Regions from separate parts of the Providencia sp. Marseille-Q8014 genome, predicted to be linked through region 1. Evidence: predicted binding sites of a transcription regulator. Region 1 holds the regulator's gene; the other holds the start of a gene.

Region 1 (5,740 bases):
TAGAGTGGCCTTGTTGGCGCCATAATCCAATTTGTTGCAGAATGCGGGCATCTTGTGCATTTTGTTCTAGGTAATGCTGAATGTGTTGTTGTTCTGTATTTGCCAGTTTAGCCTGCTGTTGGGCATCGGAAATTAAGGCCTGTTTTGAACGATATTCAGCTTGATCTTGTGCTTGTTGCTCTGAAACTTCCCTAATCTGCTGATGTAAATGAGCGATCTCATTGTCCAGAGGGCGAACTTGACTATCGATCAACAAGGTTTGTTGCTGCACGTAAGCTTGATGTTGCTTGTCTTTATCTTGTGCCTGCGTGAGCTGCATTTGCAACGGGGTGAGTTGTTGGTGTTGATGTTCGATATGCTGTAAAAGCTGGCGCTGTTTTTCAGTGAGTTCATTCAGGGATTGTTGTTGGCGCTCTAAATCTAGCCATAGCGGTCGCATACTCTCTGCTGGTAAGTTGTTTGCCAGTTTTTTTAGTTTAGGCTGTGCATCGTTGTAGGCTTGTTCTGCCTGTTGTTTTTCATATTGTAATTGGCTCAAACGCGCCGCTAATTGTTGCCGACGTTGCTGCCAATATAAGGCCTGTTGATATTGGGCGCGTGTATCATTTAGCTGGCTTTCTTGGCTAGCCAAATGCGTTTGCTGGGCGACGAATGCTTGATGTTCACTCTCGGTAAGTAAATGAATGCTTTGTGCGCGAGTTTTTAACAGCTCTAAATCATGTTTAACTTGCTTATGCTGACGGTAGATATAGCTGGACACTTGGCTATAAATCTCGGTTCCTGTGATCTCTTCTAATAAGTCAGCGCGTTCTTTTTCGCTAGCATTTAAGAAGGCGGCAAAATCACCCTGTGATAATAAGATCGATTTGGTAAAACGTTCAAAATCGAGTCCTGTCACCTGAATGATTTTTTCTCTTACCTCACTGATTTTCTCAGCAATAATTTTACCGTCATCGCTAGTTGCTAACTCCGCTTTTGGAGATTGCAGCTTACCTTCAGGTTTATTACCCGCTCGGCGTTGACTCCAAAATGCGCGATAAGCAATACCTTTTACTTCAAATTCAACCTCAGCCAAGCAGTCACCAGTATGACGTGTCATGAGTTCGTTTTGGCTGGCAGATAAAGTGCTCAAGCGAGGCGTTTGATGGTAGAGCGCCAAACAAATAGCATCCAGCAATGTTGTTTTGCCTGCCCCTGTTGGGCCAGTAATCGCAAACAGTCCCTGACTAGCAAACGGTTCTTGGGTAAAGTCTATTTTCCATTCGCCTTTAAGGGAGTTAATATTTTTTAAACGTAAGCTCAAGATTTTCATGCGTCTCCCTCTAATTCAGCGCGTAGTGCTTCGCAGGATTGCCTAAAGAGTAATAATAGGCGTTGTTCCTTCTCTTTATCGTCCAACGCTTCCTCTGCTAAACGACGTAAAAAAACCTCTTCTACAGTGAGCTCATTTAAGGTTTCATTAGCTATCGTCACAGACTGACCTTGTTGTTTACGCGCACGGCGTAATAAAACCACCTCAACAGGTAAATCCTTGACTAAGACCTCTATACGTTGTTGGATATCCGCAAGATAGTCTTGCGATGCGACTTCAATATCTAACCAAATAGGTGGGGTGTCAGGCGTATGTTTTAATGTCTTTAATTGCTTTTCAATGTCAGCAAGTGAGCCTTTTAATGTTTGTAGTGGCTGAAATAGAGGAATAGGGAGTTGACAAATTTGTGAGATTTGATGGCCGTCAAACTCCACCATACAGACACTTTTTTGTTGCTGAGCCTCATCAAAACTTAGAGCAATAGGAGAGCCAGAGTAACGGATATGTTGCTGTCCCCCAATCGTTTGTGGGCGGTGAATATGCCCTAATGCGATGTAATCAGCAGGAGGAAATGCGCCGGAAGGGAATGCATCCAAGCTACCAATATAGATATCGCGCACAGAATCGGACACTTCGGCGCCGACAACCGTTAGGTGGCCAGTGGCAATAATAGGGATATCTAATCCGAGTGATGCCCGTTGTTGTACTGCTAGTTGATAGCTATTTTGGTAATACTCGCTAATCGCGGTCTGTAGTGATAGCTGTTTTTCTTCGCTGCTTTGTCCTGCCACGCTCAATTGAATATCTCTTGGTCGTAGAAAAGGAATGGCACAAAGTAGTGCCCCAGGTTGGCCTTGTGCATTTTTTAAGGTGATCACCTGTGGATGGCTGCCAGAGGTGACAACCTGGGTATTTAAATACGCAAGCAACGAGCTGGTTTCGTTTAAGACCGAAACGGAATCATGATTACCACTCAGTATGACTAGCTGGCAGCCAGTTTGTTGGAGTGACACAACGAATTGGTTGTAAAGTTCTCTCGCATAGCTAGGCGGGGAGCCTGTGTCAAAAATATCTCCGGCAACGATCACGGCATTCACTTGGTATTGTTTAACTTGCTCAATCAGCCAAGTTAAAAAGTGTTGATGCTCAACAGCTCGGTTTTTGGTGAAAAAATATTGGCCAAGGTGCCAGTCGGAGGTATGAATGATACGCATAAGGGCTGATTCCTGCTGCTTGATAGAGTTGCGATGATGAGTATACCTTATTAGAGGTCGTTAATGGCAATATCAGAACAAATAGCGAATTGAGTGGGAAGAGGTGTTAGGCATATTGCCCAGTAGATGATGATGCCGTATGAAGATAAATCCATTCACGGCATTATGTATGACAAGTTTATTTCACTAAAATGACAATTTACCACTAATATAGAAAAGAGTCGTGTCATTGGATGACGGGATTCATAATTCTGTCATAAAAGTGACGCATAATGGTTTCACTTTTAATAATCTCTTCTTATTTACAGGATTAATCATGGCAAGACGCATTCTAGTTGTTGAAGATGAAGCGCCCATCCGAGAAATGGTTTGTTTTGTACTGGAGCAGAATGGTTTTCAGTCTATTGAAGCTGATGATTATGATTCCGCGATTGCGCAGTTGGTTGACCCATTACCTGACCTAGTTCTATTGGATTGGATGATCCCTGGCGGATCCGGTATTCAAGTGATTAAGCACATGAAACGTGACAGTGATACTCGCGATGTTCCTGTGATGATGCTAACAGCAAGGGGAGAAGAAGAAGATCGCGTAAAGGGATTGGAAGTTGGTGCAGATGACTATCTAATCAAGCCTTTTTCGCCTAAAGAGTTAGTCGCGCGAGTAAAAGCCATTTTACGCCGTATTTCGCCAATGGCGACTGAAGATATTATTGAAATGAATGGGTTAACACTCGACCCAACGTCTCACCGCGTTAGCAGTAACGATGTGCCTATTGATATGGGGCCAACGGAATATAAATTATTGCATTTCTTTATGACTCACCCCGAACGCGTATATAGCCGTGAACAGTTACTTAATTATGTGTGGGGGGCGAATGTGTATGTTGAAGATAGAACGGTTGATGTTCATATTCGTCGTCTCAGAAAAGCATTAGAGACGGAAGGACATGATAAAATGGTTCAAACGGTTCGTGGCACTGGCTATCGCTTTTCAGTGCGCTACTGAGAAATAACAGGAGATTCCAGTTTGCTTGAACGCTTATCATGGAAGCAGCTAGTTTGGGGGCTGTTTTTATTTATCTTACCAGCCTTAATATTGTCTATTTTCATCGGCCATCTAGCATGGCTTTTAGTGATTTCATTGGCGGCGGCCTTAATTTGGCATAGCTATAACCTGATGAAGCTTTCATATTGGTTATGGCTTGATCGCAGTATGCTTCCACCTGATGGCAAAGGGGGATGGGAACCCATATTTTATGGCATCTACCAACTTCAACAACGAAACCGTAAACGCCGTCGTGAATTAGGCCAATTGATTAAACGCTTTCGCAGTGGGGCAGAGTCTTTACCGGATGCGGTTGTGATGATGACTCTTGAAGGTAACATTTTTTGGTGTAATCGGCATGCCCAGCACCTATTAGGTTTTCGTTGGCCGGAAGATAGCGGGCAACCTATTTTTAATTTATTGCGCTATCCTGACTTTAGTCGGTATTTCACGTTACAAAATTATGAACAAGCGTTAACGATAGAGTTAAACAGTGGCGCTATTGTCGAATTTCGTATCTTGCCTTATAGCGAAGACCAGCTCCTAATGGTGGCTCGTGATGTCACTGAAAAGCGTCGCTTAGAAAAATCGCGTAGAGATTTCTTTGCGAACGTTAGTCATGAGCTACGGACACCGTTGACAGTCATTCAAGGGTATCTTGAAGTATTGGAAGACCAAGAAAATACTTCTCCGGCAAATAAAAAAGCCTTGATGGTGATGCAAGAGCAAGCACATCGGATGGATAATTTAGTGAAACAATTACTGCAATTATCTCGTATTGAAGTCGCGCCTCATATCAATTTAGATGAACAAGTGAATATTCCGGTCATTTTAAAAATGATAGAGCAGGAGGCGATAAGTTTAAGCCAAGGCCGACAGCAATTGGTATTTTCAGTGGATGAAAAGTTACGTGTTTATGGTAATGAAGAGCAATTACGTAGTGCAGTAGCGAACCTTGTCTATAATGCCATTATGCACACACCGGAAGGGACGACAATTCGTGTAGGTTGGCAAAAAACACATAATGGCGCGCGCTTTAGTGTGACAGATAATGGTGCAGGGATCCCCGCAGAGCATATTCCTCGCTTAACGGAACGTTTTTATCGTGTTGATAAAGCGAGGTCTCGCCAAACTGGTGGGGGGACGGGGTTAGGTCTTGCTATCGTTAAGCATGCTTTGCAGCATCATAACAGCCAGTTAGTGATAACCAGTCAGTTAGGCAAGGGGAGTGAATTCTCATTTACCTTACCGCCAGTGTTAATTGTCGTAGATAAAAAGGCGAATAAAACAGCATAAAGAGGTCATGATTACCCGACTAAAAGCGGCATACAGCCGCTTGAGGTTGTTGACAAAGTGGGATAAAAACGTAGTTTTTTCCGCTTTGTGTTATCAGCCGAAAATCAATAAATTGATTTCCTCGTTTATTTTCAAAACCTACTCGACTTGTCGCCAAACATCATAGGTTTGTCAGCCGTCTGAAGCGGCATACAGCCGCTTTTACTGTTCTTGTACTCTAGAAAGCCAGTCTTTATATATTAGGCGTTCTTTCGGTATATGAGGCAATGTTTCTATATTCCATTGATTTATATTAAAAACATACTCAATTACTACAGAAATGCCTATTTTTATCTAGCAATCTCGAATTAGATATCATTAAACTCGAAGGAGAGTTGAGTGTTTATTGGTTGTTTTTTATTCAAATCATATAGCGCATATTGTTACTTTACTGACAGTAATCACTAGTTATAAAAAATACTTTAGAGTTTTATTCTTGTTTTTCGCTTTGCTCTTGCCTTTTTTCCCTATAAAAGTTTTACTTGTAGCCAGTTATTGGCGATTTTTTCTGTTTTTTGATTTTTAATCTTGCCTGATGTGATAAAACATACAGATTGTATTGTTTATCATCTTGTTAATTAGAATTCTATACCGCCACTTATAATTCAAAGAGTTACTTATTAGTGACTCTATATTTATTAACATTGTTACATAGATTCAACATAAAATATGGCTCATCGTTTAACATCCAGAGATATTCTTGCTTTAGGTTTTATGACCTTTGCGCTTTTTGTGGGGGCTGGAAATATCATATTTCCGCCTATGGTTGGTTTACAAGCAGGTGAACAAGTTTGGACGGCTGCATTAGGGTTCCTTGTTACAGGTGTCGGTCTC
Region 2 (5,740 bases), 120 kb from region 1:
GCGGTAATGATCCCTTGTTTACATACATTCGCAATTCAAGGTGATTTAGATAGGATCATTCCGCTCGTGCTAGCAGCCGTCTGTTCATGGGGAACCGCCTATTTATTAGTTACGATTTCGGTTATTTCACTGCGCATTCGTCGCCCTGATTTGCACCGTGCTTATCGTTCGCCGTTTTTCCCAATTCCACAAATTATTTCTAGTGTCGGGATTATTTTAGCGATCGTCTATATTACGCCACCAGGTATGAACAAGTCAGATGTGTATATTCCCTTTATTATTATGTTAGGGCTAACCGCAAGCTATGCTTTAATTTGGACCGTGTTTGTGCAAAAAGTGAATCCGTTTAAACCGGTTTCAGTTGAGCAGGTGTTATCCAGTACATTTACCGAAGAAGAGTTGAAGGGGGTGAAAGTTGAACCATTACGCAACCTCGCCTAAATGCTCTATTTGGCAACGTTTAAGTAAAAAACGTCTACCCGCTGGCTATCAACAAGGCTTAACACTGAATAGACTAGAGCGTGATATTTTACCGTATCAATGTGAATGGGGAGCTCCGGGGGAGCTCCTGATACATCCACACGGTGAACTGACTGTTCAAGTGACAGAACGCGTTAAAACGTTATTTATGGCTTTTATTGTATTTAGCCGCTTTTCTGTGACTGGGCATTGTGGTGAGGCTATCAATGCACAGATTTCGGTGAAAACCACGGGGAGTTTACGCCGTAAACATATTCACTTTGTCTCTAAAGATGAAGAAGGGCAAAAACTCATTAGTTTATTGCAACAGTATCCGATCATTTCGCAAACGTTAGCCGAGCTCGATTTTAATGATTGTCATTTGCATATTCGTAATGGTGTTTGGTCTTGTGAGATAGAACCTTTTACCGCTTCAGAGCTGGTGTGCCGAATTCCTGCAACACGCCGCTATTTACGTTTAACGCCGGAACAAAGGCATCGTTTATTGAGTGTGTTGCAATTGTTCCACCAATTTATGGAAAAACATTATCTCAATCATTGAGTTTGAAATATTAATTTGATAGTAATGTTCGCTATTAAATTAGCTCTCAATGGAAGTTGATGTGAAATCGTTACCTTTAATTGGTTGTATTTTATTTTCGTCATCTGCGATGGCGGCGGTATCGGAGTGTATTCGTTTAGATGAATTATCTTCTTCTATTCAGGGTATTCATGATAGTGAAGGTCATAGCTGTTTATTCGTTGAAATTTCTGATAAACAGTATATCCGCCAAGAGGGGGATGGGATCTCAGATATCGTACTTACTGACAGTACTAAAACACCAATCCGTGTACTGCTGCAAAAAATGCCACACGCAGAGCCTCACTCCGTCTCTTATATTGTCCCTGCTCAGGGGCAATATTATCTCAATTTACAGGGCGCCCCTGCTCAGCCATGGAATCTTAAATTCAACTTATCGAATTACCAGCCTTTGGCGATTGAGGCAGAAAATAAAATTGATAGCCCTAAGTTACAGGCATTGATTGATAAACACCTGAAGGAGAAAACGACAGATGCTTTTTGGCGAGAGGTGAAAGAGCAGGGCATCCCGCTCGTTGAGGAGTATAAGAAAGGGCAGCAGAAAGTCACTTTTTTATGGCGTGGAGCAAAAGCGAATGCTTATATTTTAGGTGCCCCTTCAGGTAACCATGAGACCATGGCTCATATACCGAATACGGATATTTGGTACCGCACTTTTATCGTGCCGAATGATACGTTATCGCAATATAAAATTGCGCCAGATGTGCCAAAAGTGACAGAAGGTGGGTTTGCGCAGCGCAAGGCAATTCTAGCAACAGCACAAGCGGATCCTTTCAACGCACAGGCGATCCCATCACTGCTAAATGATCGCTATAATCGTTTTTCATTATTGTCACTATCACCCGAAAAACGTCAATGTCACTTTGCTCAGATAGAAGGTCATCAACTTAATGGTCAATTGACATCATTTAGCTTCCACAGCAATGTGCTGAATAATGATCGACAAATTTATGTGTATCGCCCTAAGGCGGCCATGAAGCAACCTGCCGTATTCGTTTTGTTAGATGGGCAAATCTATCTACAAACATACAAAATGGCTGAATTTTTTGATAAGTGGATGTCAGAAGGAGCCATACCACCGATGTATGTGGTATTTGTCGATAGCATTAGCTCTGAGCGCAGAAATGTGGAGCTACCACCAAACGCTGAGTTCCCTGCTATGCTTGCTAAAGAGCTTATGCCTGTTTTAGCAACCAAAGGTATTCAAGCGCCTGCAAAATCCACCATTATTGCAGGGTCGAGTTATGGTGGTTTGGGGGCGACTTGGAATGCTCTGTCACATCCTGAATTATTCGGGAATGTCCTCAGTATGTCCGGTTCTTATTGGTGGGCACCTAAAGGCAAAGATCCTGAATGGCTAATCCGCGAAATCGAACAAATGTCGAAAAAACCGTTACGTTTTTATCTTGAGGCAGGGTTATTCGAACAGCGTGGTAGTTGGGGTGGGATAATCCAAAATCATTATCGATTATTGGATGTGTTAAAGCATAAAGGGTATCAAGTGGAGGCCGAAGAGCTTCCGAGTGGCCATGATTATGTTTCTTGGTGTGAAACCTTATATCAAGGGACTCGTTATTTGATGGCTGAACCACCGAAATAATAATGTCATCTATTAGTGATAGAAAATGCAAAAAGCAGTCTTTATTGGACTGCTTTTTTTGCATATTATGGCAATCGTCTTCTTTTCGACACAAAAGCGTCATTCAACTGTCATCTAGCAGGATTAGCATGCCAGTCATTATTTGAAGCAATTACATATTTAACTTCTTTTATTGGCAAGGAAATGATTATGATGAATCATTGCATGAAATCGATTCTAGCTGTAGCAGTAAGTTCAATAGTTTTTGGTAGTATTATTCCCGCCTCCGCATCCACGTCTAAAGATGATGCTGCTTTACAACACCGAGCTGCACAAGGTGATGTTACCCAATTTGGTGGTGCTCGTCGTTTAACCCAAGAACAAACAGATATTATGAAATCTGCGCTTCATAACGAGCAAGCGAAAAACGTGATTCTGTTTATTGGTGATGGTATGGGCGACTCTGAAATTACCGTCGCACGTAACTATGCAGAAGGCGCAGGTGGTTTCTTTAAAGGCATTGATGCATTGCCTATCACGGGTCAATATACTCACTATGCATTAAGTAAAAAAACACAAAAACCTGACTATGTTACCGACTCATCTGCTTCTGCAACGGCATGGTCTACTGGTGTAAAAACCTATAATGGCGCCTTAGGTGTCGATGTATTCGGTAAAGACCATGAAACCTTACTTGAGATTGCTAAACGTAATGGTAAAGCGACTGGTAATGTTACGACTTCTGAGTTGCAAGACGCGACACCTGCTGCACAATTTTCTCATGTGACAGGTCGTAAATGTTATGGACCTGAAGAAACGTCTGAAAAATGTGCAACCAATGCCTTAGAGAATGGTGGTCGTGGTTCAATCACTGAGCAACTACTGGTGACCCGCGCGGATGTCACGTTAGGGGGTGGTGCGAAGAGCTTTAAACAAGTTGCAAAAGCGGGTGATTACCAAGGTAAAACCTTAGAAGAGCAAGCAAAGGAACGTGGCTTTAATATTGTTCGTGATGCGAAATCCTTAGATGCAGTCACTGTTGCTAACCAAGACAAACCTGTTTTAGGTCTATTCCATGACGGTAATATGGCTGTTGCTTGGGAAGGCCCTAAAGCGACATATCATGGCAATATTGATAACCCGCCGCTTGAGTGTAAACCGAATTCTAAGTTAGATCCAAATGCGCCAACGTTGGCTCAAATGACTAAAAAAGCGATCGAGTTATTAGAAGTTAACCCTAATGGTTTCTTCTTACAGGTTGAGAGTGCTTCCATCGATAAAAAGAATCATAGCGCGAATCCATGTGGTCAAATTGGTGAAACAGTGGCATTGGATGAGGCCGTACAGGTTGGTTTAGAGTTTGCGAAAAAACATGGGGACACACTAATTATTGTGACAGCTGACCATGCTCACTCTAGCCAAATTGTTCCTCAAGGCGTTAAAGCACCTGGCTTGACTCAAGCTCTGATTACAAAAGATGGTTCCGTCATGGTCGTTAACTACGGTAACTCTGAAACGGAGTCGCAGGAGCATACTGGCACTCAATTACGCGTTGCAGCATATGGCCCACATGCTGCTAACGTCATGGGATTGACTGACCAAACCGATTTGTTCTTTACCATGCGTGATGCCATGGGATTGAAACAATAAACCAACCCTGTAAGCTAAACCCTCTATGATAGGAAGTTGTAGAGGGTTTTTTTATTTGTTGTCTTATCTTCTTTCCCTCGATTTACGCTCTCTTACATTAACTGTTTTGCGTTAATTCATCGATTCAGGTATAAAAAATTATTAGGTGTTTGAGTTCGTTTGAGCTGATTATGAGAGATTAAACGGCTCTATCACCAATACAACGACTGAGTAATTTGTTGTTAACTTTTTGAAAAACAATAAAAACAAGGTATGATTGTACGATTTCATTTAATAAGATAATGTTTTTAGTTATCTAATTAGCTCATCCATCAAGAGTGAGGAAGGCTATTTTCTTCCGCTAAAAAACACTCATATAGTTTTTATCACCATTGTCTTAACTATAACAAATATCACGTCATAGGGTTTCAATGCTGGCACTTTTACATCTTTTATCATCTGTCGCATTGCTGGTTTGGGGGACTCATATTGTCCGTACCGGTATTATGCGGGTTTTTGGTGCTGATCTACGCCGAATTTTAGGGAAAAGCGTCAATCGAAGAACAAGCGCCTTTCTTTCTGGTGTAGGGGTCACCGCATTAGTTCAAAGCAGTAATGCAACAGCATTACTTGTGATCTCTTTTGTTTCTCAGGGGCTAATTTCATTAACGCCTGCAATGGTTATTATGCTTGGTGCCGATGTCGGGACGGCGTTAATGGCGAGGGTGTTAACTTTTGATCTCTCTTGGTTATCGCCTCTGTTAATTCTGGTCGGGGTATCAACCTTTTTGAGCCAGAAGAAAAATAGGGCGGGTCAAATTGGGCGCGTTGGTATTGGGTTAGGCTTAATTTTACTTGCACTACAGTTAATTGTGGCATCGGCAGAGCCGATTACTCATGCTGACGCAGTGAAAGCTATCTTTACCTCGTTGAGTGGCGATGTGGTTTTAGCGCTGCTGGTGGGCGCACTATTTGCTATGGTGAGCTACTCCAGTTTAGCGGCTGTACTATTAACAGCCACGTTGAGTGCGACAGGCTTAGTACCACTCTACATTAGTTTAAGTATTGTCATTGGCTCCAATATAGGTAGTGGTTTACTCGCGATGATGAGTAGCCGCGGACAAAATGAGATCTCGCGGCAAGTTGTCCTTGGGAGCTTACTATTCAAATTAATTGGTTGTGCCGTCGTGCTACCTTGGGTTAAACCCATTGCACAATGGATTAGCCACTACGGCTTTAATGAAGCCGAAATCGTGATCTATTTTCACGTCTTTTATAACTTAGCTCGCTGTTTAGTCATGCTACCCTTTGTGGGTCCAATGGCGAGGCTATGTAATAAATTAATCCCTATTGTTCCGTCAATGGCGCAAGAAATAGCACCTCGTTATTTAGATAAAAGCGCATTAGAAACCCCCTCACTTGCTATCGCCAATGCTGTACGAGAAACATTGCGTATGGGAGATGTGCTGGGC

The links. Region 1 encodes PhoB, which activates phosphate uptake and scavenging genes when phosphate is short. Its sites were predicted from a motif close to CTGTCATAAAACTGNCNNAT; they were not measured.
Region 2: a site for PhoB is predicted at 2,757-2,776, ahead of phoA (alkaline phosphatase). Genes of this name have one in related genera too.

What each region holds. Positions count from the first base shown of each region.
Region 1 is NZ_CBCOPT010000001.1:802,814-808,553, forward strand. It holds gene ACWPW6_RS03415 (AAA family ATPase) at 1-1,312, opposite strand, end outside; gene sbcD (exonuclease subunit SbcD) at 1,309-2,526, opposite strand; gene phoB (phosphate regulon transcriptional regulator PhoB) at 2,843-3,532, shown strand; gene phoR (phosphate regulon sensor histidine kinase PhoR) at 3,554-4,867, shown strand; gene brnQ (branched-chain amino acid transport system II carrier protein) at 5,576-5,740, shown strand, end outside.
Region 2 is NZ_CBCOPT010000001.1:682,753-688,492, forward strand. It holds gene ACWPW6_RS02915 (APC family permease) at 1-441, shown strand, start outside; gene ACWPW6_RS02920 (DUF3156 family protein) at 416-1,021, shown strand; gene ACWPW6_RS02925 (alpha/beta hydrolase-fold protein) at 1,083-2,660, shown strand; gene phoA (alkaline phosphatase) at 2,850-4,289, shown strand; gene ACWPW6_RS02935 (Na/Pi cotransporter family protein) at 4,700-5,740, shown strand, end outside.